One region of the Lysinibacillus sp. FSL R5-0849 genome, then DNA from elsewhere that is predicted to be linked to it. Evidence: riboswitches for the same ligand, from Rfam matches in the RefSeq annotation. Region 1 holds a riboswitch; the other holds the start of a gene.
What was found. A riboswitch is a leader RNA that binds a small molecule or an ion and turns the genes downstream of it on or off. The one in region 1 is predicted to bind cyclic di-AMP.

Region 1 (15,168 bases):
TTATATTGCTAAGCCATTTTCTATGCTGGAATTCTCTGCTCGCGTAAAGGCCGTTATTAGAAGAGCTACAAAATACGCTGGCCAAACAGATCACAAACAAGATGTAGTAGTCATAGGCGATTTAAAGATAGATATTGTTAATTTTTCAATAAATAAAAGTGGACAAGAAGTGAAGCTAACATCAAAGGAATTTGCCATCTTAAAGCTATTTGTAACAAACCGTAACCGAGTTTTTACCAAAGAGCAAATTTATCAGCTAATATGGAAAGATGCATATTACGGTGATGAAAATATTATTAATGTACATATTCGAAGGCTACGCGAAAAAATTGAAGATGATCCATCCACCCCCCAGTATATTAAGACGCTGTGGGGAATTGGCTATAAGTTTGAAGGATAACAAATATGATAATCATTCTATTAATCATAATTGTGGTGCTTATAGGAATAGTTATTTTTCAATGGAAAACAAAAAAAGAACAAAATCAGACGATCCAATATATGAATGAAAAACTCCAAGGCATTGTTCAAGAAAAAAGTAACGAAAAGATTTTGGTAACTACAAGCAACTCACAAATTCAACAGTTACTTATTTCGATAAACGCTTGGCTGGACCATCACCAAAAAGTTCAGGCGACACATCGCAAAATGGAAGATTCCATGAAAAAAATGCTGGCGAATATTTCACATGATTTAAAAACGCCCTTAACGGTTGTGTTAGGCTATATTGAAATGCTTCAGCTTCAAGGCTCAGCTAGTGAAGGGGAACGTCAAAGACTATTAGCGGGCGTACATGCTAAAACACTAGAAGTATTAAAAATTATCCATACATTTTTCGATCTTGCCAAATTAGAGGCAGGGGACACAGATTATCCAATCACTAAAATCAATGTCTGTGAAATTAGCCGTAAAAATATATTATCATTTTACGATATGGTCACGTCGATGGGACTGAATATTACTATTACAATCCCTGAAACACCTATGTATGCCCTTGGCAATGAAGAAGCGTTAGATAGGGTTCTCAACAATCTTTTATCCAATGCTCTTGCCTATGGGGCGGATGGTAATGTAATTGGCTTAACCGTAAGAAATGATGAAACGACTATTTATATAGATGTATGGGATTGTGGTAAAGGAATCGATGAATACCATATTGATAGTGTTTTTGAGAGAATGTACACGCTAGAGGACTCTCGCAATAAATCCTTCCAGGGGAGTGGCTTAGGTTTAACGATTACAAAGCGATTAGTGGAAATGATGGACGGTTCCATCCAGTTATCAAGTATCCCCTATAAAAAGACCATTTTTACCATTGCATTAAAACGAATGATGTATTGAAATCACAGCTTGTGGAGCTTTTATTGTGCTTTACAGGCTTTTCTTATGCTCTTAAGAAATTTGTAAGAATCCAGTAATAAATTAGAGAGTTTCATTTTTTATAATGATAATAGCCACATTTGAGGGAGAGATTGACATGACATACATTGTGAAAACAAACCAGCTTACGAAAGTGTACGAAGGAAAAGAAGTGGTTTCTGCTGTCAATATGAACGTGAAGAAGGGAGAGATTTATGGCTTTTTAGGCCCTAACGGAGCGGGTAAAACGACAGTTATGAAGATGCTAACGAATCTGACGAAGCCAACAAGTGGAGATGTTGAAATATTTGGTGAGAGGTTGACCGATCGATCGTATGAACTATTAAAAAGAATGGGAACGATTATTGAATATCCTATTTTCTATGAAAAATTAACGGCTAGAGAAACGTTAGAACTACATTGCGAATATATGGGCTATTACAATAAGCAGGAAATTGCTCATGTCCTTAACCTTGTAAAATTGACAAATACAGAGGAGAAGAGGGTAAAAGATTTCTCATTAGGGATGAAACAGAGACTAGGTATTGCACGCGCTATTATTACAAAGCCAGAGCTCCTTATTTTAGATGAGCCAATTAATGGACTAGACCCTATTGGGATTAAAGAATTGAGAGAGCTTTTCAAAATGCTCTGTACGGAGTATGGCATTACAATCATTATCTCTAGTCATATATTAGGGGAAATTGAACAATTGGCCGATACAATTGGTGTCATCAAGGAAGGTAGACTCATTACTGAAGTAACGATGGATACGATTAATCGTAATCAAGCCGACTATATTGAAGTGATCGTAAACGATGGCAAAAAAGCAGCCTTTATTTTAGAAAGTAAATTAAAAATGGCTAATTTCAAACTAATGGATGATAATTCTATACGAATTTATGATTTGACAGTATCTCAAAAAGTTCTAACAAAAACATTGATTGAACATGACATTGAAATAGAGGAGATTAGCAAGAAAACAAGCACATTAGAGGATTACTTCCTTAAGCTAATAAATGGAGGGATTGTTCATGCTTAATTTAATGCGTTTAGAAATGAAAAAATATCATTTAGGCTCCTATGTTAAAAGTGCTTTGTTTGCTAACTTTATTATTTTAGGATTTATGTTTATGATTTTATTTATTTCTAAAGTAGAAGGGGAAGTTGGTATTGAAAATTATGAAATGGCTTTAAGTGTCATTGATTCATTTGTCAGAGCGGTATTTATTATTTTTGCAGCTACATTAATAGCTAAGCTGATCATCGGAGAATATAAGTTTAAAACAATCACATTGGCCTTTATGTATCCTATAAGCCGAAAGAAATTAATCGCTGCTAAGCTTGCGATTGTCATGCTGTTTACCTTTAGTGTAATCATCGTTTCCAATGTCTTGATTACAACCATCTTTTGCATCGTAAGCGATAAATTTGATTTAATTCCTGATATATTATCTAATACTTTAATCATGCAACATATACCATCTGTACTCATGAATGCAATTGCTGCCTCAGGGATGGCCTTAATTCCGTTGTATTTCGGTATGAGAAAATACTCTATTCCAGCAACAATTATTTCTTCTATTCTAATCGTATCAGTGACTTCATCCAATACAGGTAACTTCACATTAAATGACATCATTATTATTCCAATCTCGTTAGCAATTATAGGTATTAGTATTGCCTATCTAGCTATCCGCAATATTGAGAAGGTTGATGTTTAATGAAAGAGCCAGGTACTCATAAGTTTTGTTGATATCGAACGATGATGATAGCAATTCGATCGTTTGTTACACTCACATAGTTGGTCTTGTAAAATAGGTAACTAAACTTATTAAATATAGAAATAAATTAACGTAAAGCAATAAAAATAAGTAATTAGATTCCCATAATAGAAATTTAATTAAAATAGAAAAAGAGATGGCCAATAAAATAGTAAATAAAAGATTTCCTTTTTTGGCATGATGGCATTGTATAACTATTAATACAATAATAAGTATAGGTATATAAAATTGTATGGAAAAACCTCCTATATTAAAAATGATAAAAAAGGAAATATATGTTTTATCAATCTTATATTTATTTAAAGGTGATTTCAATGAGGAAATTAAGAATTGCAACCATTGTTGCTTTATTATCAACGTAACTTCTGCACTGCTTTAGCTAACCTACTAGAGCATCGGATCATGTATGATCCAATGGTAGTAAATTTGTTTATAATTGTCACCTTTAGATTATCAACAAAAAGGCATCGAGATTTTTCTTCTCGATGCCTTTTGTTAGTCTATTAATTCACTATTTTACCCAAATATTGTTTCACCTAGTAAGTAAATATTTAATGCCACAACGATGACAACTACAAACCATCCTAAAATAGTAGTAATACGGTGGTTCACTAAGCCACCCATAATGTCTCGTTTGCTTGTAAACATAACGAGAGGGACGAGGGCAAATGCAATACCGAAAGATAACACAACCTGACTAAGAACGAGCGCATGGGTTGCGTTTACACCGGATGCAATAATCGCTAAAGGAGGCACCATTGTAATGGCTCTCCGTAAATAAAGTGGTATTTTTCGTTGAATGAAGCCTTGCATTACTACGTCACCTGCTAATGTCCCTACAGAGGAGCTAGCTAGCCCTGCAATTAGTAAACCAAGACCAAAGGAAATGGCAGCCATTGGGCCGAGAGCATCCTTTAGGCCGTTATAGGCAACATCTAAATCCTCTACTACAATCCCCTGTGTGTGAAATACTGCTGCCGCGATAATGAGCATACTCATATTGATGGCTCCAGCAATGATCATTGCGATGATAATATCAATAAATTCAAAACGGAAAATTCTTCTTTTTTCTTCTTCATTACGACCGATAATACGACTTTGTGTTAAAGAAGAATGTAAGTAAATAGCATGGGGCATGACGGTCGCACCTAAAATACCTGTTGCTAATAGTAATGAGTCCACCCCTTCAAATTGAGGCGTAAACATACCAAACGCTACTTCGCCCCATTCTGGCTGTGCTAAAAATGTTTGGAAGGCAAATGCTAATACGACAATTAAAACCATGCCAGAAATGCCTGCCTCGAAGGCTCTGAACCCTCTTCTTTGAAGCTCTAGAATAGCAAATGATCCGACTGCTGTAATGATAGCTGCTGGAAGCATAGGGATATTAAATAACAAATAAAGCCCTAATGCGGCCCCGATAAATTCAGCAAGGTCGGTAGCAATAATGACTAATTCAGCCTGAATCCAAAGAAATATAGATGTCTTTTTAGAAAAATGTTCACGTGCCACCTCAGGTAAATTTTTTCCTGTCGCAATACCAAGCTTGGCAGATAAGGATTGGATGAGCACCGCCATTAAATTAGAAAAGGCTATTACCCAAAGGAGTAAGTAACCATATTGAGAGCCAGCTGTAATATTTGTGGCAAAATTGCCAGGGTCAATATAGGCGACCGCTGCAATGAATGCAGGCCCAAGAAAAGGTAAAAACCGTCGCCAACCTTTTATATCTCCATCTAAAACCGCCTCAGCAGACGATTTTGTGACTTGTTTGTATACCATATTTGTTCCCTCATTTCAAAAAGTATCGTTCGTGAAATAAAGTTTCCTAGAGGAAAATGAGATAATAGTATTCTAACGCTAGGATTAGAAAAAGGGAAGCGCTTTGCTTAAAATTTTAAAAAAATAAGTATGCACATTTCTCATCAATTTCTAATTAGACTTTCCTTACCTGTATCGTTTACGATGAAAGAAAAGGTGAAGGACTGATTCGACATGAGCAATCGAATTTTAATTATAGAAGATGAGGAAAATATTGCGAGAGTGCTCCAGTTAGAGCTTCAGTTTGAAGGCTATGAAGCGGTGATGGCCCATACAGGAGCAGATGGTTTATTGCAATATCGTGAGCAGCAATGGGATTTAATCTTACTGGATATTATGTTACCCGAAATGAGTGGCATAGATGTGCTAAAGCGTATTCGCGCAACAGAATCACAGACCCCAGTTATTATGCTGACTGCTAAAAGTGAGGTGGAGGATAAGGTAAAGGGATTGGATTTGGGAGCTAATGATTATGTGACAAAGCCCTTTGAAATTGAAGAATTACTGGCCCGTATCCGTAATGCTCTACGGTTTTCTCAAAAGGCTAGTCCAACAAAGGTTGGTGTGTCGTTTGGACAGTTATCGATCAATGAGCAGACAAGAGAAGTTATTTATTATGGTAAGGAGATCCAACTGACTCCTAGAGAATACGATTTATTGCTATATCTAATGAAGCATCCTAAGCAGGTGCTCACAAGGGAACAAATATTAGAGACTGTATGGGGCTTTGATTACTACGGAGATACAAATGTTGTGGATGTCTATATTCGCTATGTGCGCCAAAAGCTTGAAATCGCTAATGTAACACCCATTATTCAAACAGTTCGCGGTGTAGGTTATGTGCTGAAGGAAAATAAATCATGAAGCTAAAAACAAAAATTCATCTACTTACCACTTTATTAATGCTAGTAATTTTAGTGGCAACTAATAGTGGAATTTACTTTTTGTACGAGAAATTTGCCTATAATACGGAATATAGTCAACTTCATACACGAGCGAATGATTTAAGCTCAACATTAAGTCAGTTAAATGCACAAACCAACCTACAGCAAGTATTAAGAGCATATATGCCAGCTGGTGGTGCTATCTATGTTTATGATGGAGAAAATTTGAAGACGAAGGTTCAGGCCACTCTAGACATGCCAGATGTTACTTCCATTACCTATACAATGCCTACTATTTGGATTGATGGGACAATTGTGGACATCACCTTACAGCAATCAATGGAGGAAGTAGAAAGTACACTGGATTTATTAAAGGCTATTTTGATCGTTGTGTCCATTATTGCCACCATTCCAATCTTTTTAGCGAGCTTGGCACTCGGTCGCCTAATTTTGTTACCACTAGAACGCTTAAATGCGACAATGCGCAAAAGTGCATTGACGGGGAAATATGAAAAAATGGACATCCCAGCTAAAGGTGGGGATGAATTAGCAAAAATTAATCGAACGTTCAATATGATGATGGTGAAGCTTGAACAGCACTATCAAAAGCAACAGGAATTCGTTTCAAATGCTTCTCACGAATTAAAGACGCCCATTACTGTCATCGAAAGCTATGCAAAGTTGCTCTTACGAAGAGGCCTTGACAATCGTGAAGTAGCGCAGGAATCGCTGCAGGCTATTGCAAATGAATCTTCTCGTATGCATGAAATGGTATTGCAATTATTAGAGCTAGCCAAAAATAATGAGCATATGGATATTCATATTGAACAGCTAGAGCTGGCTCCCTTCCTTAATAAAGTGGCTGCGCAAATGCAGCAGGCATACCATCGGAATTTTATAGTCGATGCAGAAGCACCACAATTTATGGACAGTGATGAAAAAATTTTGAAGCAATTACTCTTTATTTTGCTTGATAATGCTAGGAAATATAGTGAGGATGATGTTCATATTTCCACAGCTGAAACTACTACGCATGTACGAATGACGATTCAGGATTTTGGCGTCGGTATTCCTGCAGAGCATGTTCCACATTTGTTTGAGCGTTTTTACCGTGTCACAGAGGATCGTAATCGTAAAACAGGCGGTTCTGGCTTAGGGCTTGCGATTGCACATGAACTTGCGGGACAATTGGGCATCACCATAGATGTGGAAAGTACAGTTGGAGAAGGTTCAAGTTTTACCTTGTGTATACCAAAGGAGGGGCAGCAATGAAAAAGTGGGCTTTAATACTTATTGTGATTGTCCTTCTTTGTAGCGGAGTGCTTTGGTTTATTCAAAATCGCTATTTTCAAAAGGAGCCTCTCAGTGAAGAGGAGGCCATACGCCATATCGAAGCTATTTATAAAGGTCAAGTTTCAGAAGTAAAAAAGCGTGGAAATTCATTTGAAATTCAATTTACACGTGAGAATTTGAAATATACAGCCATGCTTGATGCTACAACACAGCAGGTTTCTGATCTAACGTTACAAAAAGGGCAAAGTAAATTATTGTTAACGGAAAATCAAATAAGAAAAATGGTGAAAGAAAAATATGGTGAGGTAGAAAACGTCATGCTCACGGAAACTATTTATACCGCACGTGTTGAAAAGGAACATAAGCAAAAAGATATAACGGTAGATGGCTATTCGGGTGAAGTGTTATCTGAAAAAGATGTAGAACCACTAAATCAGCCTGAAAAACCCCATATTATTACCGAACAGCAAGCCGTTGATATAGCGCTGCAACAATTAACTGGGAAAGTGGATTCTGTAGATTTTGAAGATACGGCGGAGGGCGGTTATTATTTAGTTGAAATTGAAACAGAGCATGAAGAAGCCACGTTCCAAATTCATGCTGTATCTGGAAGGGTCCTTTCTGTTTCATGGGACGATTAAACGAGTTTTCTCATGAAATTCTAATGTTCCTCTTATAGTTCTATCATCTTTGCTTGGTAAGCTAAAAGCAGATAAAACAAAGGAGAGATGAACATGAAAAAAATAATTATGATTCCCGCATTAGTGGTGACTCTTGGTGTTGGAGCGGCAATTGGTTCAACAACTTTATTATCAGGAAGTGCACAAGAAAAAAAGATTCTATCCATGCAAGAAATCGAAAAGAAAGCATTAGCAGTAGTGGATGGGACAGTAGCAGATATTGAACTAGATCAAAATCGCTACCGCTCTGTTTATGAGGTAGAGGTGCATGCTGATAAAGAAGAGTATGATTTAAAATTCGATGCCTATACTGGAAAATTACTTAAGCAGAAGAAAGAGCGTCAAGATGACGATGATAATGAATGGGTTAACGCTAATACTGCTACTAACCTTATAAGTAAAGAAAAGGCTATTGAAGCGGCTCTAACAAAAGCAAAGGGTACAGTCACAAAAATTAAATTAGATGATGGTATTTATGAAATCGAGTTAAAAAATGGGCAATATGAATATGATGTTGATGTTGATTCGATTACAGGAGAAATTGTTGATTTTGAACAAGATATGGAAGACTAATAATAGTTGTTGCCTTAAAAGTAGAGCATACTTTTAAGGTTTTTTTGTTGTAAAATGCCTTTAAATTAGGTATTCGCGGATAAATTAATTTCTACCATGGATATTAACAATGTATTTCAAAAAGTCTATGTATTTCACTTGTAAAAAATAAAAATTTTCTTCTTTACTTTTTTAATCGCCAGGCGTAATATGACATCATTATTAAAGTTTCAAATTTCTAAATCGCTGAAGCAAACTAGACGCGGGGGACCCATTTTAGACGGAGTGCATAAGCAATCCTTGGGGTGAATCTCTTCTTTTGAAGGGTAGGGCTACTCAGGCCCGAATCCGACAGCTAACCTCGTAAGCGTTAAGAGCAGATAAGTTGGAGCTTGGCAGACAGATGAGCGTCTACAAGTCTTATTTAGTGATGACTTGTAGGCGTTTTTTGATCTCATTTAGGAAGGCGAAACACAATCTAAGAAACTAGAAGGTGTTTATTGATGAAATCCTCATTTAAACGTTATGTAATCGGCAAACCATTAAGATCCGATGCGTTAGGGGAGCAAAAACTTAGTAAAACAAAGGCATTGGCCATATTATCGTCCGATGCTTTGTCTTCCGTAGCTTATGGACCGGAACAAATTTTAATTGTCCTGATGACTGTGGGAACATTAGCATTTTGGTATTCTTTACCGATTGCGGCAGGGGTTGTTGTCCTATTGGTGGCACTGACTTTATCATATCGTCAGGTTATATTCGCCTATCCACACGGGGGCGGCGCTTATGTAGTATCTAGGGAAAATTTAGGTGTGAACGCGGGTCTTGTAGCAGGTGGCTCATTGCTCGTTGATTATATTTTAACGGTAGCGGTAAGTGTATCAGCAGGGACAGATGCTATTACATCGGCATTTCCAAGTCTGCATCCATACAATGTGCCAATTGCTATTATCTTTGTGATTTTTTTAACGGTCTTGAACTTACGTGGTGTAACAGAGTCCGCCTCGGTTTTGGCATACCCTGTCTACCTGTTTGTAGTCGTTATGTTAGTGTTGATTGGGATGGGGCTCTATAATGTTGCAACAGGTCAGGTGCCAGCAGAGCTGCATCCAAAGATAGGTACACCCGTCGCAGGGATTAGTTTATTTATATTATTAAAGGCATTTGCGTCAGGGAGCTCAGCCTTAACAGGGGTAGAAGCTATATCGAATGCGATCCCTAATTTTAGAAATCCAGCTCCTAATAATGCTGCTAAAACATTGTTAGCAATGGGCGGAATCTTAGCGGTTTTATTTATCGGTATTGTTAGTTTAGCTTATTTTTACGGAATTGCGCCAACTTCGGAAGCGACAGTCGTTTCCCAACTAGCAGAAGCAAGTGTTGGTCGAAATTTCTTTTATTATATAGTACAGGGTACAACAGCGATGATTTTGGTACTTGCAGCAAATACAGGCTATTCAGCATTTCCTCTACTTGCTGTCAATTTATCAAAAGACGGTTTTATTCCAAGAATATTTCAAATGCGTGGGGATCGCCTAGGGTATTCTAATGGCATTATGATGCTAGGACTAGCAGCCATTGTTTTAATCATCTTATTTGATGGGGCAACAGAGCATTTGATTCCACTCTATGCTGTTGGGGTATTTATTCCGTTTACATTAGCACAAACGGGAATGATGCGAAAATGGTGGCGCGAAAAACCTACTGGCTGGATGACAAAATTTACGATTAACACAATTGGTGCAGCCATTTCGTTTATTGTAGCGATGATGTTTTTTGTAACGAAGTTGCCTCAGGTATGGCCAGTGTTTGTATTTTTACCAATTATCATTTTTGTATTTCATCGGATCAAGCTTCATTATCAAGCCGTTGGGGAACAGCTGAGATTGAGTAAAGAGGAAGTCGCTACTATTGAAGGAAATGTATTCATCGTACCAGTAGCTGGTATAACGAAGGTGGTTGAAAATTCCCTTCATTATGCGAAATCACTAAAGGTTGATAAAATTATTGCCTTTTATGTGGCTTTCGATCAAGCGGATGCAAAAGCCTTCGAAGAAAAATGGCAGGCTTGGCAACCAGATATTCGACTAGTAACCTATTATTCAGCATATCGTAGCATCACACAGCCATTGATCAAATTTATAGATAAAGTGGACCATCAATGTGCGAAAACAGGTCATAAAGTAACGGTTGTCATCCCTCAATTTTTACCTAAAAAAGGCTGGCATCATATGCTTCACAATCAATCTAGCTTATTAATACGTACAACATTGTTATTTCACAGAAATGTCGTGATTATGACAGTACCCTTTCATTTATCAAAATAATGCTAGCATGCTAGAAAATTGTCTGTTATAATCAGTACGTTGATTGAAAACACGAACGTTTACAATTAAAAAGTCGCAGAATACCATTAAATTCCGAAAAATTAAACATTTTTCAGTAGGAGAAATAGGCTTCTACCGAATAAAGTGTTAAATTGGGTATTCTGATAGATTCATACAATTTTACTCATATAATAGCGAGGATATGGCTTGCAAGTTTCTACCGATTTACCGTAAATAAATCGACTATGGGTAGCAATGCTTTTAGAGAACTTCTTTCATGATGTTTTCTATTCCTTTCGACGTTTTAACGCTGAATGCTTTGCTCCACTCGTAGCTGAATGGGACCAAGGTGTTCAGCTTTTTTTATTAATATTTAAGAAAGAAGGATATGACAGAAATGAAGTTATTACACGACAAAATTATGCAAGAGGGTAAAGTTCTATCATCTTCAGTATTAAAAGTAGATTCATTTTTAAACCATCAAATTGACCCATTGTTAATGAAGGAAATTGGTCATGAATTCGCAAACCGATTTGCTGACCAAGTAATTACAAAGATTTTAACAATAGAATCTTCAGGCATCGCTCCTTCTGTCATGTTAGGGCTAGAAATCGGTGCACCGGTAGTGTTCGCTCGTAAACGTAAATCATTAACACTTTCAGATAACCTTTACACATCAAAAGTACATTCATTTACTAAAAATGAAACAAATGATATCTCTGTATCACGTAATTTTTTAAGTGAAGACGACAATATTTTAATTGTTGACGATTTCTTAGCAAACGGAGAAGCTGTAAAGGGTTTACTTGATATTGCAGCTCAAGCAGGTGCTAATGTTGTAGGAGTTGGCATTGTTATTGAAAAAGGCTTCCAAGATGGGGGAAAATTATTACGTGAGCAAGGTGTTCGCGTGGAATCATTAGCGATTGTAGATTCTCTTGAAGATGGCAAAGTGACATTTGCTACGGAGGCTCGCGCGTAATGAATACCTTTAAATCAACGACGCTAGCAATTCAACATTTACTTGCGATGTATGCTGGAGCCATCCTAGTGCCACTTATTATTGGAGGGGCAATTGGCTTTAATTCAACACAAATGACGTATTTAGTGGCGATTGATATTATGATGTGCGGGATCGCAACACTTTTACAAGTTTACTCAGGTAAATTTATTGGTATTGGCTTACCTGTAGTACTTGGTTGTACATTTACAGCGGTAAGTCCAATTATTGCTATAGGTACAAACCCAGAGCAAGGTATCACAGATATTTATGGTTCCATTATTGCATCTGGTTTGATTGTCGTGATTATTGCGGGCTTCTTCGGGAAGCTAGTGAAATTTTTCCCACCAGTAGTAACAGGATCTGTCGTTTCTATTATCGGTATTTCTTTACTGCCAGTAGCTTTAAATAATATGGCAGGTGGACAAGGGGCAGAGGATTTTGCATCCGGCTCAAATATTGCATTAGCATTTATTACACTAGTCATTATTTTAATCGTCTATCGTTTTTCTACAGGCTTCATCCGTGCTATTTCCATTCTAGTTGGGTTAGTAGCTGGTACAATTTTAGGGGCATTCATGGGCAAGGTTAATTTCGACCCAGTAGCAGAAGCGGATGTATTCCATATGGTACAACCATTCTACTTTGGAATGCCAACATTTGATGTAACGGCTATTATTACAATGACGCTTGTAGCAATGGTATCTTTAGTTGAATCATCTGGTGTTTATTTTGCACTAAGTGATATATGTAATAAAAAATTAGATTCAAAAGATTTGGCTCGTGGTTATCGCTCAGAAGGTCTTGCATCTGTAATCGGTGGAATTTTCAATGCCTTTCCGTACACTACATTCTCACAAAACGTGGGTCTAACGCGTATGTCAGGTGTTAAGGACCGTAAAGTCATTTACATCACAGGTGGTTTACTAGTAGCACTTGGCTTCCTACCGAAAATCGCAGCATTAACAACGATTATTCCAACGTCTGTACTAGGTGCAGCAATGCTTGCGATGTTCGGTATGGTAATCACACAGGGTATGGGTATGCTTGTACCAGTAATGAACGAATCAGCAGAAAATGCGATGATTGCTGCGATTGCGGTAAGTTTAGGGGTCGGTGTATCAGTCGTTCCTGGCATTTTTGATGCACTACCAGAAAAAGTGTCAATTTTAACATCTAACGGTATCGTTTGTGGTTCAGTCACAGCAATTATCCTTAATATTTTATTCAACATGATTGGGCCGAAGCATAAAAAAGACCCGATGCATGGAGAAGCATAAAGAGATCATTCAATAGCATGTATCAGAATTCAAACATATAAAGAACAATGTCACCTACTTTTATCTATTGATTTAGATTGGAGGAGGTGGCATTTTTTTATGCGAAAAAAGGGCAGAAAATGTTCGAAGAAAAACATTAGGTAGTAATAAGCAAGTTTCTTGTTTATTATGTGTCTGATCAATGTATGATTAGAAACTTGGTAAAAATACTTCTTTGACCAATTAAGAGGGAAATGGTTGAAAGGAGAAGAATAGTATAAATCATAAGAGGTGAAAACATATGGATAATCTGCTACAACATTTCCGAAGTGTTGGCGTACATTACCTAAAAAGTGATAGTGTAATGCTGCTAGAGATTTTAGAGGATAGACTTGATTTTGCCGCTGAGATAGATGTGTTAATAAATGAGCTTTTAGATAACTTACAGAGTGGTTTAGAAAAAGTTAGGTTTGAATGTCCGAAAGTTCTTTTAGATAGCTTGAATTGTACAAGAACTAAAATGGAAATTGTTGATAAAAGAATAGCATTTAAGAGATCTTTACTGACACCATTAACTATTTCAGAACTAGATTATGAAATATGGTCATGCTCTGAGAAAAAGTCTATCTTTTTTTTATCTGAAATGATGAGTACAAGTGTTATAGATGCAGAGAAATTTCTGACGGAAATGAGGACGGAACTCCCATCGCAAGTCAACAATATGTATACAGTATATATTGTTAACAGTGAACCTGTTGGTGTAGTTTTCCCTCATATAGAACCAAATACAAATAATGAAGGTCGTATGCTTTGGATTGGTATTCATCCTAATTTTATGGGGACAGGATTAGGTAAGGACTTACATTTAATAGGCCTATATAGATTGAAAAATGAATTTAAAGCTATGTCTTATTTAGGGATGACCCGAGTTGACAATATTCCAATGAGAAATATAATGCTTTCAAACGGATGCATTCAAAGTAATTCTGTAATTTCTTTACAATATTCTATTTAAGGATTGGCTATTTTCATTTATCAATGAGGCTTTTTAGTGAGGAATTCTTAATGAAGTAACGAATGTTTGTTGAGATGATATAAAAGCTATCACATTTACATAAAAGGTAAAAATTTCTAAAAACGTTCGGCTGTAGAACGTTTTTTAATATGTCCCTTTATCAAGAGATCCGCAAGAAAAAATATGATTGTCTTGCATAAAAGCTTTTTACTATTCAACTGGTATGGGTATGTTAACGAAAGAAGGTATTCACATTTAAAACTAGAATTTAAATTCATAACTAATTGGTAGGAGGGAGATCTTTATGAAAGTAAAGGGATTGGGAGGAGTCTTTTGGAGGACTGAAAATCTAGAAGAAATTAAACAGTGGTATAGCAAAGTTCTAAACATGGAAATTGAAAGTTGGAATGGTACCATGATTACACCACAGTCAGGCAATGAAACGATCTTTTCCTTCTTCTCTGAGCATGACAGCTATTTTCCAACAGATCAGCAAGTGATGCTAAACTTTCAAGTGGAAAATCTAGAAGACAGTATCAAACATCTTGAAAAAATAGGTGTGCCCCTTGCAATGGACAAGACAATTCATGAGTTTGGAAAATTTATTTGGATTGAAGATCCAGAAGGAAGACGTATCGAGCTTTGGGAAAAATAAATCAAAGGAATTAATTTGAAAATGACCGCAATATGTTAACTTCGTTTAAATAGTGGGGAAATAGCTTGTTGTTTTCCTTTAAAGTCGTTGGAATAATCGAACGGCTTTTTTTAGTACACAGCTTGTTTTAGGCGTGAATGTTTAGAATTGAGTGGCGAGGGAATTTATAAATAAGGTATTTTTAATAGAATGTAATTCTCTATTTCAACATACACTTATATAACTACTCTTAGAAAGGTCTAGTATAAATGCAAAGTATCGTTTTGATTTTAATACTTCAATTAGTATATGTACCCTTTTTAACTTTACGTACAATATTTTTGGTGAAAAATATTACTTTCCTTGCTGCCATATTCGGTATGCTAGAGATGCTCGTGTATGTATTTGGCCTTTCGCTTGTTTTTAGCGGGAAACAAAGTATGTTAGCTATGGTCGTTTATGCAATTGGTTTTGGCTTAGGTATTTTTTTAGGAGCCAAAATTGAACGGAAGCTGGCGATTGGCTATGTTTATGCAACCATTAATACTCAAAATAAAAAT
Region 2 (15,168 bases), 1.8 Mb from region 1:
AAAGTTCCAAATAAAATATGGAAGAGAACAAGTTCAATGTCCATACATAGTTTTTATTGCTACATATTCTAGCGATAGGAGAGCTCACTAAAACTATAAATTGAAAAGAGGTAATTTTTTTGAGTGAACAATTTGATAGTCAGATTCAACCTTGTCCAGTAACATCAACTGAACAAATCCCATTAACGAATGATTTTACGCAACTAATAGCTACACCCGTAACAGCGCCAACTATTAAAATTCCAGTAGTATTGGCAGAGCCAACTTTACAAATCGTTGTAGAGTCAGATATTACACTAACTCCGGCAGCAACTGAGATCAAACGAGTGAAAAAACATGTCTTTCTCAATCAAGTGAAACTGGTACCAGTTAACTTTGCACGAATTGCTGGCACAGACTATTTCAGAGTAACAAGAGCTAAATTATTTGTAGCAGGCCATATTCGTAAAAATATCGAATATGCTTCATCAGCATGTAGTGGGGCACTTCGTGACAGAATTGCTGACGTTCCATTTTCTGGGTTTACAGATCTTACTTTCCCACAAACAATTGGGGGCTCTACACCAATCTTAGGAATTTCCGAGTTTGCGGAAGCGAACTTCCTTAATGAAGCGACTCAAATGGATGCTCGTCTTGATAAGGCTTTCTTCCAAAATCTTGTGAAATACAATGAACAACCATTTGGTGAATTAGTAGCAGCGAACTTCTTTGAACTTGATTTTTCACCAATAATGGCAGCCCCAGAATGTACATTTAGCACATTACGTGAAAAAATCGTATTAGAATTAACTGTAAAAGTACTGCAAGTTCAACAAATTCGTTTGGGAGCTGGAAGTAGCGTAGTAACTCCTGTTCTTCCAGGACTTACACCACCAGTTTCACCACCAGGTAATCCTACTCCTCCCTCTGAATTTTGTTAATCTCAAATATTGAGTAAAGTCATAACAAGGCACTGATCAAAATTCATCATTTTAGTGGGCAGTTGACAGTTCGGGTTTTATTCGGACTATTAACTGCCTTTTTACATCCAAAAACGTATGGACCATGCAAAACGTCTCAAGCAGAGACTTCTGTGACAAATAGAGAAATCAAGCATACTATAAATTGTAATTAGTATGGCAATCTTACCATTAAAAACGAATGGATATAAATGTACCTAATATTGTTTGGGAGTGAACGAATGAATACTCCATGGATTAACTTTAGAGAGATGAGAGAAGTATCCTCTAAGCAAAATAAATATTTGGATTGGGCGTATCAGACAAAAGATAACGAATCTCCAGGAGATGGAGAGGAAAGCAATCCTCGACTTAGTGAAATAGAAGATGAATCACCTACAACGGATTCTATAGCTATCCATCAGGACATACCTAGTCCAACAGAAACAACCTTTGAACCTCCACTAGGTAACGATAAGAATCCTTTGGAGGACCATGTAGCGTCCGATCAAGACTTAGTATTAGCTGAAGGAGAAATCGAATATTTCCTACATAGTGTTCATAACCTTGAAGAGAAAATAGCTTTAACAGAGCGATCGGATGCCAATGAAGACCTACCTATTTCAGCAGAGACGAATATGGAGGGAGAAATCGCACCTTCGCCAAATATTGAAACTGGTGCTATAGAGGAATCGATTTTAACAAAACATGTACTCGTACCTACAGAAACGAATAGGGAGGACGTTGAAGAATTCCCATCTGATTATGATGAATCCCGTGTGGAAGAACATGATTTAGCAACTCACTCAGATGCTGAATCTACAGTAGAAAATAAAAGGCACTTTGAGGATACTGCGGATACGGAGAAAAACAATCCCATTCCAAAATCGTTGTATGGAGAGATATACTCTATCACTAAAAAATGCCCGTTTTCTACGTATGTAGAGATTAATAATTTTCTTCATGCTCCTATTTATGGTGAACATGTTCAAAATACTACATTCGAATTTCTGGATAAAAACGATCATCTAACTCCACAATTTGAAACAAAGCTTTTCCATACGACAGCAGATTATCCTGACCATCCTGAATGTCGTTTAGTTCGCTCAGACATTAATCAATTGATTTCAATCATGAAAACTGATACGGATGATAAAAATAAAATGAAGCCTCATCTTTTTCAATCAGTGGTCACTCCCGTACATTACTCACCATCAATCGAAAAAGGGGAAGCCAGCACTTACGCACCTAATTTAATACATATTCGAGCACCTGTTGTAGTTGGGGAATATAAAATTGAACTATGTCTTGAAGAGATTATGGCATTTGAAAAAGGGATTGTAGGGATGAAAGAAATCTCGAATAAGGTAATGATTACCAACTGTAGATTTATACCTATTCGTTTATCCCAATCATTAGGGAATGGAACATGTACAGCAATAAAGGGAAAGTTATTGATAGAAGGCTATATACAGCAGAATATTGAATATACATCATTGGATACACAAAATGAGTCAATAACTCATGCCAATCGATTATGTCAGAATATAGTATTAGAATTAATTATCCATATGTTACAAGTACAAAAAATCCGAGTTCTATATGACAGTCCACGCCTTGGGCAATAATAGAAGTTTTTTCACTCAGCATAAAAGTTCCTTTTCTAATATATACGTCTATATATAGTTTGGATTACTACATATTCTAGCGATAGGAGAGCTCTCTAAAACTAAAAATGAAAAGAGGAAATTTTTTTGAGTGAACAATTTGAAAATCCAAATTTACCTTGTCCTGTAGCATCAACAGAACAAATACCATTAACGAATGAATTTACACCAGTAATCACTACACCGGTTACGGCACCAACTATAAAAGTTCCCGTTGTACTGGCAGAACCAACATTGCAAATCGTTGTAGAGTCAGATATTACACTTACTCCAGCAGCAACTGAAATCAAACGAGTGAAAAAAAACGTATTCTTAAATCAAGTAAAACTAGTACCAGTTAGCTTTGCACGTATTGATGGTACTGACTTCTTTAGAGTAACTAGAGCTAAATTATTTGTAGCAGGACATATTCGCAAAAATATCGAATATGCTTCATCAGCATGTAGTGGGGCACTTCGTGATAGAATTGCTGATGTTCCATTTTCTGGGTTTACAGATCTTACTTTCCCACAAACAATTGGAGGTTCAACACCTATCTTAGGAATTTCCGAGTTTGCGGAAGCGAACTTCCTTAATGAAGCGACTCAAATGGATGCTCGTCTTGATAAGGCTTTCTTCCAAAATCTTGTGAAATACAATGAACAACCATTTGGTGAATTAGTAGCAGCGAACTTCTTTGAACTTGATTTTTCACCGATTATGGCAGCGCCAGAAGGTACGTTCAGTACTTTACGTGAAAAAATCGTATTAGAATTAACTGTGAAAGTATTGCAAGTTCAACAAATCAGATTAGGCGTTGGAAGTAGTGTCATAACACCAGTTCTTTTTGGGCTCACGCCTCCTACTAGCCCTTAATAATTGCTAGCTACCTTAAAAATTCAAATGAACCAATAAAATGGGTTGCCTTTATTACCAGGCAACCCATTTATTATTTATTATTTAACTGTCTCTAAAACACGTACAAATTGTCCTTGTGAATGTGGGTAGCCTGCTTGTGTAATTTTCACCTTTACAAGCTGTCCGATGAGACTTTCAGGACCCTCAAACACTACTTTTAAGTAATTATCTGTATAACCCGTTAAAAGGCCTTCCTCTTCACTGCCATCATGTACAAATTCTTCAGGAATAACTTCTAGCACTTGATCTTCAAAGCGAGAAGCATACTCTTTAGCAAGTTGATCATTTAAGGAGATGAGTCGGTGTACACGCTCATTTTTTATGTCTTCATCAATTTGATCTTCCATACGTGCAGCAGGAGTTCCTGTACGTGGAGAGAACGGGAAAACATGTAGTTCAGAGAATTTATGATCGCGAATAAAGTTGTATGTGTCCATAAATTCTTCTTCTGTCTCACCAGGGAAACCGACAATTACATCAGATGTAACAGCTAAATCAGGTAAGGCTTCATGTAATTTCGTTAAACGTTCGCCGAAAAATTCCATTGTATATTTACGACGCATACGTTTTAACACCGTATCTGATCCAGATTGAATTGGAATGTGTAAGTGATTCACGACAATTTTAGATTCACGTAATACGTCAATTACTTCATCAGTCAATTGGCTAGCCTCAATAGACGAAATACGGAGACGCTTTAATCCTTTTACATTGGCTTCTAAATCACGTAATAATTGGGCAAGGTTATAATCCTTTAAATCTTGACCATAACCACCCGTGTGAATACCTGTCAAAACTATTTCAAGATAGCCTGCATCTACTAATTGCTGTGCTTGATGTAATACTTCTTGTGGATCACGAGAACGCATTAAGCCGCGTGCCCACGGAATAATACAAAACGTACAGAAGTTATTACAGCCCTCCTGTATTTTTAAGGAAGCACGTGTGCGGTCTGTAAATGCTGGTACATCTAATTCCTCATACACGCGATTTTTCATAATGTTACGTACAGCATTAATTGGCTGACGCTCAGCACGATATTGGTCAATATAACCAAGTAATTTTGTGCGGTCCTGCGTACCAACAACAATATCGACCCCAGGAATCGCCATAATTTCTGCTGGCGAGGTTTGTGCGTAGCAACCTGTTACACATATTACTGCATCTGGATTTTGACGAATTGCTCGACGAATCACCTGACGTGATTTCTTATCTCCAGTATTAGTAACTGTACATGTATTAATGACATAAACGTCCGCTTGTTGATCAAATTCAGTGCGATCATAGCCTTCATCTTTAAATAGTTGCCAAATGGCTTCTGTTTCGTAGTGGTTTACTTTACAACCTAGAGTATGGAAACTCACGATTTTTGATCGCTCGTTACTCATAATTTATATCATCCTTTCAACTTCACATTACCTTGTGTTTCTTCACATTTAAATTATTTTGTAGTGTACTTATTTTAGATACGTGATTTATGATAACATAATCCTTTTAAAATCAATACTTTAAAGATTTTTTTGTGAATGTTTTTGTCCTCTTTTTTAGGGGACTAATTGTTTTACTAGTGGGTAAACTATACGGAAATGAAAGCAGTTCAAGGATACCATTGCTTGAATAGAACTTCATGTATCTATGAACAAAAGCTAATTTCACAAGAACAACACCAGTAATCATTTAAATAGAAAGAAATTAGACGGCAACGTGAAAAAATGGTATGATTCGAAGAGGTACGTACATCTTGATTAAAGAAGGAGCGTTAAAAAATGGAACAAAATTTTGCGCGTATGATCGATCATACATTATTAAAGGCTGAGGCAACAAAGGAACAAATTGAAAAACTATGTGCAGAAGCGAAGCAATTTAATTTTGCCTCTGTATGTGTAAATCCTACTTGGGTAAAACAAAGTAGCGAATTATTACAAGGTTCAGACGTGTTGGTTTGTACGGTTATTGGATTCCCTCTTGGAGCCAATACTCCAGCTGTGAAAGCTTTTGAAGTAAAAGATGCAATTGCGAACGGTGCAAATGAGGTAGATATGGTCATTAATATTGGTGCATTAAAAGATAAAAATTATGATCTTGTACAAGCTGACATTGCTGCAGTTGTGGAAGCAGCTAAAGGTAGTGCACTTGTAAAAGTCATCATTGAATCATGTTTATTAACAGATGAAGAAAAAGTAAAAGCATGTGAGCTTGCTGTGGCAGCTGGTGCTGATTATGTTAAAACATCTACTGGCTTTTCAACTGGTGGCGCAACTGCAGTAGATATTGCCCTAATGCGTAAAACAGTAGGTCCTGATCTTGGTGTTAAAGCTTCAGGTGGTGTTCGTAGCTTAGAGGATATGAAAAGCATGGTGGAAGCAGGAGCAACTCGTATTGGTGCAAGCTCTGGCGTAGCCATCATGAACGGATTAATCGCAGATTCTAATTATTAATTATTAATTATTTCTTTCAGTATATATAAGCTACTAGCTCAGTAAGAAGCTAGTGGCTTTTTTTCATATAGAATAATACCTTCAACGATCACATATACTCCACTGACGATTTTGAATACAGAAAGGAGGATGTCATGTTTACACAATATAAGTATTGGAAGCCTTATATTAGTCCCTTTGATCCCTGCAAACCCATCGAAGTAAAATATTATGCTACACCACCACAATTATATATGGGTTTTCAGCCACCTGGACTTCCCCAATTCCAAACTCCAAGAGAGGCACTTATGGCAGGAACACTATGGCCACAATTATTTAGTCCCTATCCATTTCCAACTAAAAGGAGGGATGAAGCATGACTAAAAAGATGCCGCCTGAATTTTATACCCTACTTGAAGAAATTCAGGCAATTGATTTCGTCATCGTTGAGTTAAATCTCTATTTAGACACACATCCACATGATTATGCAGCCATTCAACAATTTAATGAAAACACTGAAAAAAGTATGAAACTCAAAGTCAACTTTGAACAAAAATTTGGTCCATTAATGAATTTTGGAAGAAGTTATTCAGATTATCCTTTTAATTGGGTTGATACCCCATGGCCGTGGCAAGTATAACATATAATTAGGAGGAATTTATTCTTGTGGTATTATGAAAAAAAACTTCAATACCCGGTAAAGGTTAGTACTTGTAATCCTATGCTTGCAAAATTTTTAATTGAGCAATATGGGGGTGCTGATGGGGAATTAGCAGCAGCACTTCGTTATATGAATCAACGTTATACGATTCCTGACAAAGTGGTTGGTTTATTAACGGATATAGCGACTGAGGAATTTTCACATTTAGAAATGATTGCTACGATGATTTACAAGCTGACAAAGGATGCTACGCCAGAAATGCTAAAAGAAGCGGGATTAGGAGATCATTATGTAAATCATGACAGAGCTTTATTTTATCAAAATGCCTCTGGTGTGCCATTTACAGCAACTTATATTCAGGCAAAAGGGGACCCAATAGCAGATTTATATGAAGATATTGCCGCAGAGGAAAAGGCACGTGCCACCTATCAATGGATTATTGATTTATCTGATGATACCGATTTAAATGACAGTTTGAAGTTTTTACGTGAACGTGAAATTGTCCATTCCCAACGTTTTAGAGAGGCGGTAGAAATTTTAAAAGATGATAGAGATCAACAGAAAATCTTCTAAGAAAAAGTGGCTGGCTGTATCAAGGGGTCTTGAAACAGCCTTTTTGTTGTTATTGTATGTTTGAAAAATAAGCGAGATCTTTTCGATGGCCAATCATCACTAAAATATCTTCCTGTTCCATATTTTGCTCAGGGGAGGGGGAAATAATGATTTCTCCTTCTCGAACAATGGCAATAACACTTACGTTATATTTCGCACGCAAATCTAAATCTCGCAGATTTTGCCCAGCCATTTTTGAAGGGATCATAATTTCTTCTATACTATATTCCTTAGACAATTCGATATAATTCAGCATATTCGGAGACAATAGCTGATTTGCCACGCGCTCTCCCATATCTCGCTCAGGATAAATAATCCAATCAGCACCTACTTTATCTAAAACTTGACCATGTCTTTTACCGAGGGCCTTAGCAATAACTTTTTTTATCCCTAGTTCTTTTAATAAAGATACTGTTAAAATACTTGACTGCATATCGTTACCTATAGCCACTATAACGCAATCAAAATTTCCTATACCAATAGAGGTTAAAGCTTTTTCTTCAGTTGTATCAGCTACTACAGCGTGGGTAACATAGGGCTCTGCATCCTCCACTCTTTCTTCATTAATATCAATTCCTAAAATTTCTTGTCCAGCTTCATGTAATCTGCGGGCAACACTTGTGCCGAACCTTCCTAGGCCAATAACTGCATATTGTTTAATAGCCATAGCTATAGCACTCTCCTCTAATTTTGTTATCCAATCATAATATTACCTTTAGGATGTCGAAAGGCTTCTGTTTTTCGTCGTTTTGTAATAGCGAAAGCAATGGTTAATGGACCTAGTCTTCCGGCAAACATCGTTAAAATAATGAGAATTCTACCAGTAGGGGATAACTCAGGTGTCAACCCCATCGAAAGACCGACAGTACCAAATGCAGAGGTTGCTTCAAATAAATACATCATGAAACTATGACGTTGTTCAGTAATGCTAAGAATGATTGTCACAACAACAACGATAAGTACGCCACACATTGTGACAGTCAAAGCCTTTAAGATAGTCTCAGTGACAATTCTACGTTTAAATAAAACAACATCTTCTTTCCCCCTGATTTGTGACCACATTGTAGCAACTAATACTGCGAAAGTTGTTATTTTTATTCCACCTGCAGTGGAACCAGATCCAGCTCCAATAAACATTAAGAGAATTATTAAAAATAATGTGGAATGTGTTAAGTCACCAATAGCAAGTGTATTGGAACCTGCTGTTCTTGGTGTAACAGCTTGGTAAAAAGAACCTAATACTTTGCCCCATTCAGTTAATGGACCGAGTGTTTTATCATTTCCAAATTCAAACACAAATATCAAAATTGTAGCGCTAACCGTTAAAAAAATTGTAAACGCTAATACAATTTTCGTATGGACGGATAGTCTTTTAGTAAATCGATATTCATATAGTTCATTCATGACAATAAATCCCAAGCCTCCAAGTGTAATGAGAGCGCAAATTGTTAAAACGACGAATGGGTCATCTACATAAGCTGTCATTCCGTTAAATCCGCCCATTAAATCAAAGCCTGCGTTATTGAAATTAGAAATTGCATGGAAAAAACCAAAATAAACAGCTTTTCCTATTGGCATATCAAAAGAAAAACGAATAGATAAAATAAGACCACCAATCATTTCAATCAATGCTGTAAAGAGCAGTATTCTCTTTACTAATTTTACAAGGCCGGCAATGGATATATTATTAAATGCTTCCTTAAGCAAAAGTCTTTCTTTTAAAGATATTTTTTTCCCAAGTAGTAAAAATAACAAGGTTGCAAATGTCATGAATCCTAAACCACCAATTTGGATTAAGAATAAAATGACTACTTCTCCGAAAACTGAAAATGTATCACCTGTATCGACAACAATTAATCCCGTTACACAAGTTGCTGATGTAGCGGTGAACAATGCATCTAAAAACGAAAGTCCCTTTCCATCTTCTGTAGAAAGAGGTATCGTTAAAAGAAAAGTCCCGATGATAATAATAAGTGCAAAGCCAAGTACAAGAATTTTGGGAGGATTTAATGTGTTTCTAAAAGTGTTCATCTTGTTCTCCTCTATAGATGTAAAATAACTTGATTTTAAAAATGCATAAAAAAAGACCAACTAAAAAAGCATGTAAAGGATAGTAGAAAACATGCTAATAATGGTGGTCGAATAGGACCTCCTTCGCTTTAGCCGACGAAGTTAGCTGACGGGTAGGATGGCGAAAGAGTTTCTCATCCTTTCTGTATTTCAGAATTAACCCCAATATATTGGGTCCTCCGTTTTCAATGTTTGAGATTTGGCCATTATTAAATTGAATGTGATTATTCTACGCCCATATTCTATTTTCTGTAAACCCCTATATTAATAGAAAAATGCAATTTTTTTTTTATTGTGAGCAAAATTTGATCATCTAATTCCAATTAGAAATAAAACCAAAAATTCACTTGATATTTTCGCACACTTTCTATTGACCATTATTAGACAATACGATATAATTTTTTAGTACACAACAGAAGGTTATTTGCCTAATTGTGTATTGACGTGTGTTCGGAGGGAGGGAAAGAGAGATGTCAAAAACTGTCGTTCGCAAAAACGAATCGCTTGAAGATGCTCTTCGCCGCTTCAAACGTACTGTATCAAAAAGTGGTACAATTCAAGAAGTTAGAAAGCGCGAGTTCTACGAAAAACCTAGCGTTAAACGTAAAAAGAAATCAGAAGCTGCACGTAAACGTAAGTGGTAATTTAATTTCCCATTAAAAATCCCTACGTTCATAACACGCAATCGTATGATTCACTGAGCAGACAAAGATATACCTGGAATTAATTACAGCTGTAATTAATTTCAGGTATTTTACATTGCTCGTTTTACGTACATATGAAAAAGCCGGATGGATATCATGTAGATTCATTCGGCTTTTTTGTGTAATACTACGTAGTATAAGCAACATGTACATATCGCTGAAATAATTTTTTAGATTTGTGAAACTTTTTACATGTTCGACCGTATATACAGAGGAGAAGCATGTTAGAAGGGAGGGAAAAAGGTGCGAAAACGGAGAATCCTTAGTTACTTACTAGTGATATGGATGACTTTTTTGTTAGCGTTTCCATTAACTTCGGCTTTTGCAAGCAGTAAGGTCTACCACGTTCCTATTCATAATGAAGTGGAGCGAGGGCTTCACGCATTTTTACAACGAGCTTTTAATGAGGCTAAAGAAAACAATGCGAAAGCGATTATCTTAGATATACATACGCCTGGCGGATTTGTAAATGCAGCAAGTGATATCGCCATGCTTATGGATGCAACGGATATACGGACGATTGCTTTTATTAATAAGGATGCCCATTCAGCAGGTGCTTTTTTAGCCTTACATGCGGATGAAATCTACATGGTACCCAATGGAACAATCGGTGCAGCAGCTGTTATCGATTCAGCAGGTAATGCGGCCGATTTGAAAGCCAATAGTGCATGGCTTGCTCAAATGTCGGCAGCAGCGGAGACATCAGGTCGAGATCCTAAGTATGCTTTAGCAATGGCTGATTCGAGTTATGAATTGCCGGAATACCGTGCGGAAGGAAAAAATCTATTAACGCTTTCAGCATCGGAGGCATTTAAGGTCCAATACTCAGAGGGTACCGTGAAAAATTTTCAGGAACTTTTAGAGAAAATAGACTTACAAGAAAGTGATGTCGTTCCAATCGAACCAACATTCTCTGAGAAATTGGCTCGTTTTATTACAAATCCAATTATTGTTCCAATTTTATTATCCATTGCAAGTCTAGGTCTTGTAATGGAACTCTATTCGCCAGGATTTGGAGTTCCAGGTATAATGGGATTATCAGCACTTGGTTTATTTTTCTTTGGACATATGGTTGCAGGCTTTGCTGGCTATGAATCCTTATTGTTATTAATTATTGGTTTAGCACTTGTAGTTGCAGAGTTTTTTGTTCCTGGTGGAATTGTCGGTATTTTAGGTGGTGTTCTCATAATACTAAGTTTATTACTGGCAGGTGCAAATATTATGCAAATGATAATAGCAATTCTCATTGCGCTTGTAATAGCGATTATAGGAATGGTGATTCTGATGAAATTTTTCGGGAAAAAACTGCATGTCTTAAACAGGCTGGTGTTAATGGATGCAACTACGACAGAAGAGGGCTATGTATCCAACGTCAATCGCACAGAATTGTTAGGAAAAGTAGGGACTACACTTACTCCTTTACGTCCATCGGGTACAATGGTTCTTGGCAGTGAACGCATTGATGTTGTATCAGAGGGCGGCTATGTCGATGCAAATAAACATGTAGAAATTATTAAAGTTGAAGGCTCACGCATTGTCGTGAGACAAACAGAAAAAGAGATGGAGGAATAGAAAATGGGTTTTGATTTAGCATTAATTGGTCCTATCGCTGGACTGGTTATTTTATTCATTGTACTAGCGGTATTCTTTACCTTTGTACCAGTAGCACTATGGATTTCTGCACTGGCTGCAGGCGTCCGTGTTAGCATTTTCACATTAATTGGGATGCGTTTACGTCGTGTAATTCCGTCTCGAATCGTAAATCCGTTGATTAAAGCACATAAAGCAGGTTTACCTGTTACGATTAACCAGCTTGAAAGTCACTATTTAGCTGGTGGTAATGTAGACCGAGTTGTCAATGCATTAATTGCTGCTCACCGCGCGAATATTGAATTATCATTTGAGCGCTGTGCCGCGATTGATTTAGCTGGGCGAGATGTATTAGAGGCAGTTCAAATGTCTGTAAACCCAAAAGTTATTGAAACACCATTTATTTCAGGTGTAGCGATGAACGGGATTGAGGTAAAGGCTAAAGCCCGTATTACGGTACGTGCCAACATCGAGCGTTTAGTCGGTGGTGCTGGTGAAGAAACTGTTATTGCCCGTGTAGGGGAAGGGATTGTTTCTACAATTGGTTCGGCAACTAGCCATACAGAAGTATTAGAAAATCCGGATATGATTTCACAAACAGTTTTATCAAAAGGTTTGGATTCAGGAACAGCCTTTGAAATCTTATCCATTGATATTGCTGATGTAGATATCGGTAAAAACATTGGTGCAGAATTACAAATTGAACAAGCGCAAGCAGATAAAAACATTGCCCAAGCGAAGGCCGAAGAGCGTCGTGCAATGGCTGTAGCGAATGAGCAAGAAATGATTGCCCGTGTTCAAGAGATGAAAGCGAAAGTTGTAGAAGCTGAAGCAGAAGTACCTCAAGCGATGGCGGAAGCATTACGCTCAGGTAATCTTGGTATTATGGATTACATGAACTATCGTAACATTCAAGCTGATACGGCTATGCGTGATTCCATTTCAAAAGTAAGCAACGATAAACCTGAAACAAACGAACCAAATGTTTAATAACGGAAAGGAGCGGAACTAACATATGGAACAATTAATTATTTTTGCAATAATTGCCATAGTCAGCTCTATTTTCGGAAAATCAAAAAATAAGAAACCACAAAAACCGATGCCTCCTTTTAATAATAAGGATACACGTGTAGAGTCACCTGTTTTGGAAGAAACTCCGCAACGTCATCAAAAACCGCAAAGTTTTGAAGATTTTGCTCGAGAATTTATTGGGGATTGGATTCCAGAAAATGAAAAGGTTCAAGACACTAAAAAAAATGTTGAGGAACAAGTGAAGAAGGAAGTACCAAGCTATGTTGCGCCACCTGTCATTCCAGCTGATGTGCCACACCGCTCGTCTACTCGAGAGCGAAAAGGACGATTAGCAGCTGGGAAGGAAGAAGTGAAAGCAACTGGGACTCATTCTCCTTTTCAAGTTCCACAATCTAAAACGGCTCTCATGCAGGCTGTGGTAATGGCTGAAATATTAGGTCCTCCAAAAGCAAAAAGAAAATAACTAGCATGTCCTCCTTTTTCGATGCATATATTGCCGAAGAAGGAGGCATTTTTTTTATGAAAAAATTATTTCAATTAACGCCACTACTTGAATTGTCCGAATTTGAATCATTAAAAATCATTGGACCTTATCGTTTTATTCATGCAGATGCAACGACATGTTCGTTTGCTTATGCAGATTATCATATTACTGTTACTGCGGATCTGGTGAAGATTCATGCACTAAAAGAAGAAATGCTTCATCTTTCTGTTGAAAATTTACAAGAGATTCATATGAAAATGACAAAGAATATGGGTGTGAGCTAAAATGTGGAATAATCGGCCAATCATTATACGTATAAAGCGCCATGAAAATGTTCATCCTTTTATTCAAGCATTGCACGCACAACATGTTCCATTAAAGCGTGTTGTCTTTAGAGAACAAGAGGTTTCATTTGAAACAACGATGCATCATTTACCAAAAATTCGCCGTATACGAAGAGGCTTTCGTTTGAAAATGGCTGTTTTTTATGCGGATGAGCTGCAAGTTTTCCGAGCTCAGGTTTGGACTTTGATTGGTTTGGCTTTAATGATTGCCATCCCAATAATTGGTGCGCAAGTGATTTGGAAAGTAGACATTGAAGCCGCGACACCTGAATTGGAGCAGCGCTTAGGTAAAACCTTTCATGATACATTTCAAATAGAAACACCACTTTCTAAAAAAAATTTACCTTCTAATACTGTTATACGCCAAAAGCTACTAGAACAGCATCGAGAACTTTCTTGGGTGCATATTGAAAAAAATGGAGGACGCGTGGTACTAAGACCACAGGAGTCACCTAAACAAACGAAGCAGACAAATGAAAAATTGGCATCGCAATTAGTAGCAACGAAAAGCGGTATTATTACTCACTTTGATATCCAAAATGGGGAGCGGAAAATTTCAGTAAATGATACAGCTTATGAGGGGGATGTTCTTGTTAGTGGTGTGATTGAAAGTGGAACAAATCATGTCTTTGTTGGCGCAAAGGGCGAGGTTTATGCAGACTATTGGCTAGAATGTACTTTTAAAATTCCTACAAAAATTACAATGGAAACCTTGCAACAAAAGCAATGGCGAGTATTGGTGAAAGGTATTCATCAAGAAAAAGTTGATTATGTGCAAAAAAAGGATTTACCGAATTGGCTAGACCCTTATGTGTCAATTGTGGAGGAACAGCAAACGAAAACGATGCAGGTGGAGCTTGATGAATCGAAAATTGAGACTTTACTCATCCCACTCCTGCATGAAAAAGTAATACGTTCGTTACCTGCTAAATCCATCATCAAAAAAGAAAACCTTTTACAGGCAAAGTGGGGTAATGGTACAGTTGAAGGGAAAGTTCTATTTTTAGTCAATGAAAACATTGCAAGTCCAATACATGGCCTACAAGGAGAATGATTATGTCAGAACAGTTAACTGTATTACAAGTGGATAATCCAAACGAAGCGGTTATGCTACTCGGAATTTCCGATGCAAATATGAAGCTGGTTGAGGAAGCACTTAATGTTCATATCATTACCCGTGGTGAACAAATTCAACTTGCGGGTGAAGAAAGTGCTAAGGAACAGGCAACATATCTGCTGCATGCATTATTGAAGGTCATTCGCAAAGGTATTAATATTGATCAACGTGATGTATCTACAGCTATTGAAATGACTCAAAAAGGTACCATTGAATATTTCGCAGAACTTTATGATGAAGAAATAGCACGCACGACAAAAGGTAAACCAATTCGTGCAAAAACAATTGGTCAACGAGAATACATACAAGCAATCCGTCATAAAGACGTTGTTTTTGGTATAGGTCCAGCCGGTACTGGGAAAACGTATTTAGCGGTAGTCATGGCAACGCAGGCACTTAAAAATGGGCATGTCAAGCGCATTATTTTAACTCGTCCCGCTGTTGAAGCAGGAGAGTCTCTAGGCTTCCTTCCTGGTGATTTAAAGGAAAAGGTAGATCCTTATTTAAGACCTCTCTATGACGCCTTAAACGACATCTACGGGTCTGAACAGACCCAACGATTGATTGAACGAGGAACGATTGAAATTGCTCCATTGGCTTATATGCGTGGCCGTACATTAGATGATGCTTTCGTT

Region 2: another riboswitch for cyclic di-AMP. It lies ahead of MKY80_RS15370 (TrkH family potassium uptake protein); the one in region 1 lies ahead of MKY80_RS01345 (APC family permease).

The regions. Positions count from the first base shown of each region.
Region 1 covers NZ_CP152004.1:268,168-283,335, forward strand. Annotated here, with positions in the region: gene MKY80_RS01300 (response regulator transcription factor) at 1-400, shown strand, start outside; gene MKY80_RS01305 (sensor histidine kinase) at 406-1,341, shown strand; gene MKY80_RS01310 (ABC transporter ATP-binding protein) at 1,478-2,401, shown strand; gene MKY80_RS01315 (ABC transporter permease) at 2,394-3,083, shown strand; gene MKY80_RS01320 (Nramp family divalent metal transporter) at 3,660-4,925, opposite strand; gene MKY80_RS01325 (response regulator transcription factor) at 5,139-5,828, shown strand; gene MKY80_RS01330 (HAMP domain-containing sensor histidine kinase) at 5,825-7,120, shown strand; gene MKY80_RS01335 (PepSY domain-containing protein) at 7,117-7,782, shown strand; gene MKY80_RS01340 (PepSY domain-containing protein) at 7,876-8,394, shown strand; cyclic di-AMP (ydaO/yuaA leader) riboswitch at 8,608-8,757, shown strand; gene MKY80_RS01345 (APC family permease) at 8,877-10,700, shown strand; purine riboswitch at 10,865-10,966, shown strand; gene MKY80_RS01350 (xanthine phosphoribosyltransferase) at 11,098-11,682, shown strand; gene MKY80_RS01355 (nucleobase:cation symporter-2 family protein) at 11,682-12,980, shown strand; gene MKY80_RS01360 (GNAT family N-acetyltransferase) at 13,261-13,974, shown strand; gene MKY80_RS01365 (VOC family protein) at 14,279-14,629, shown strand; gene MKY80_RS01370 (DUF2179 domain-containing protein) at 14,878-15,168, shown strand, end outside.
Region 2 covers NZ_CP152004.1:3,128,208-3,143,375, reverse strand. Annotated here, with positions in the region: gene MKY80_RS15415 (CsxC family protein) at 120-920, shown strand; gene MKY80_RS15410 (BC_2427 family protein) at 1,181-2,566, shown strand; gene MKY80_RS15405 (CsxC family protein) at 2,693-3,460, shown strand; gene mtaB (tRNA (N(6)-L-threonylcarbamoyladenosine(37)-C(2))-methylthiotransferase MtaB) at 3,541-4,890, opposite strand; gene deoC (deoxyribose-phosphate aldolase) at 5,269-5,940, shown strand; gene MKY80_RS15390 (spore coat associated protein CotJA) at 6,075-6,299, shown strand; gene MKY80_RS15385 (spore coat protein CotJB) at 6,296-6,559, shown strand; gene MKY80_RS15380 (manganese catalase family protein) at 6,584-7,153, shown strand; gene MKY80_RS15375 (TrkA family potassium uptake protein) at 7,203-7,859, opposite strand; gene MKY80_RS15370 (TrkH family potassium uptake protein) at 7,886-9,223, opposite strand; cyclic di-AMP (ydaO/yuaA leader) riboswitch at 9,339-9,477, opposite strand; gene rpsU (30S ribosomal protein S21) at 9,733-9,906, shown strand; gene MKY80_RS15360 (NfeD family protein) at 10,210-11,538, shown strand; gene floA (flotillin-like protein FloA) at 11,542-12,546, shown strand; gene MKY80_RS15350 (hypothetical protein) at 12,572-13,051, shown strand; gene MKY80_RS15345 (hypothetical protein) at 13,108-13,356, shown strand; gene MKY80_RS15340 (sporulation protein YqfD) at 13,358-14,470, shown strand; gene MKY80_RS15335 (PhoH family protein) at 14,473-15,168, shown strand, end outside.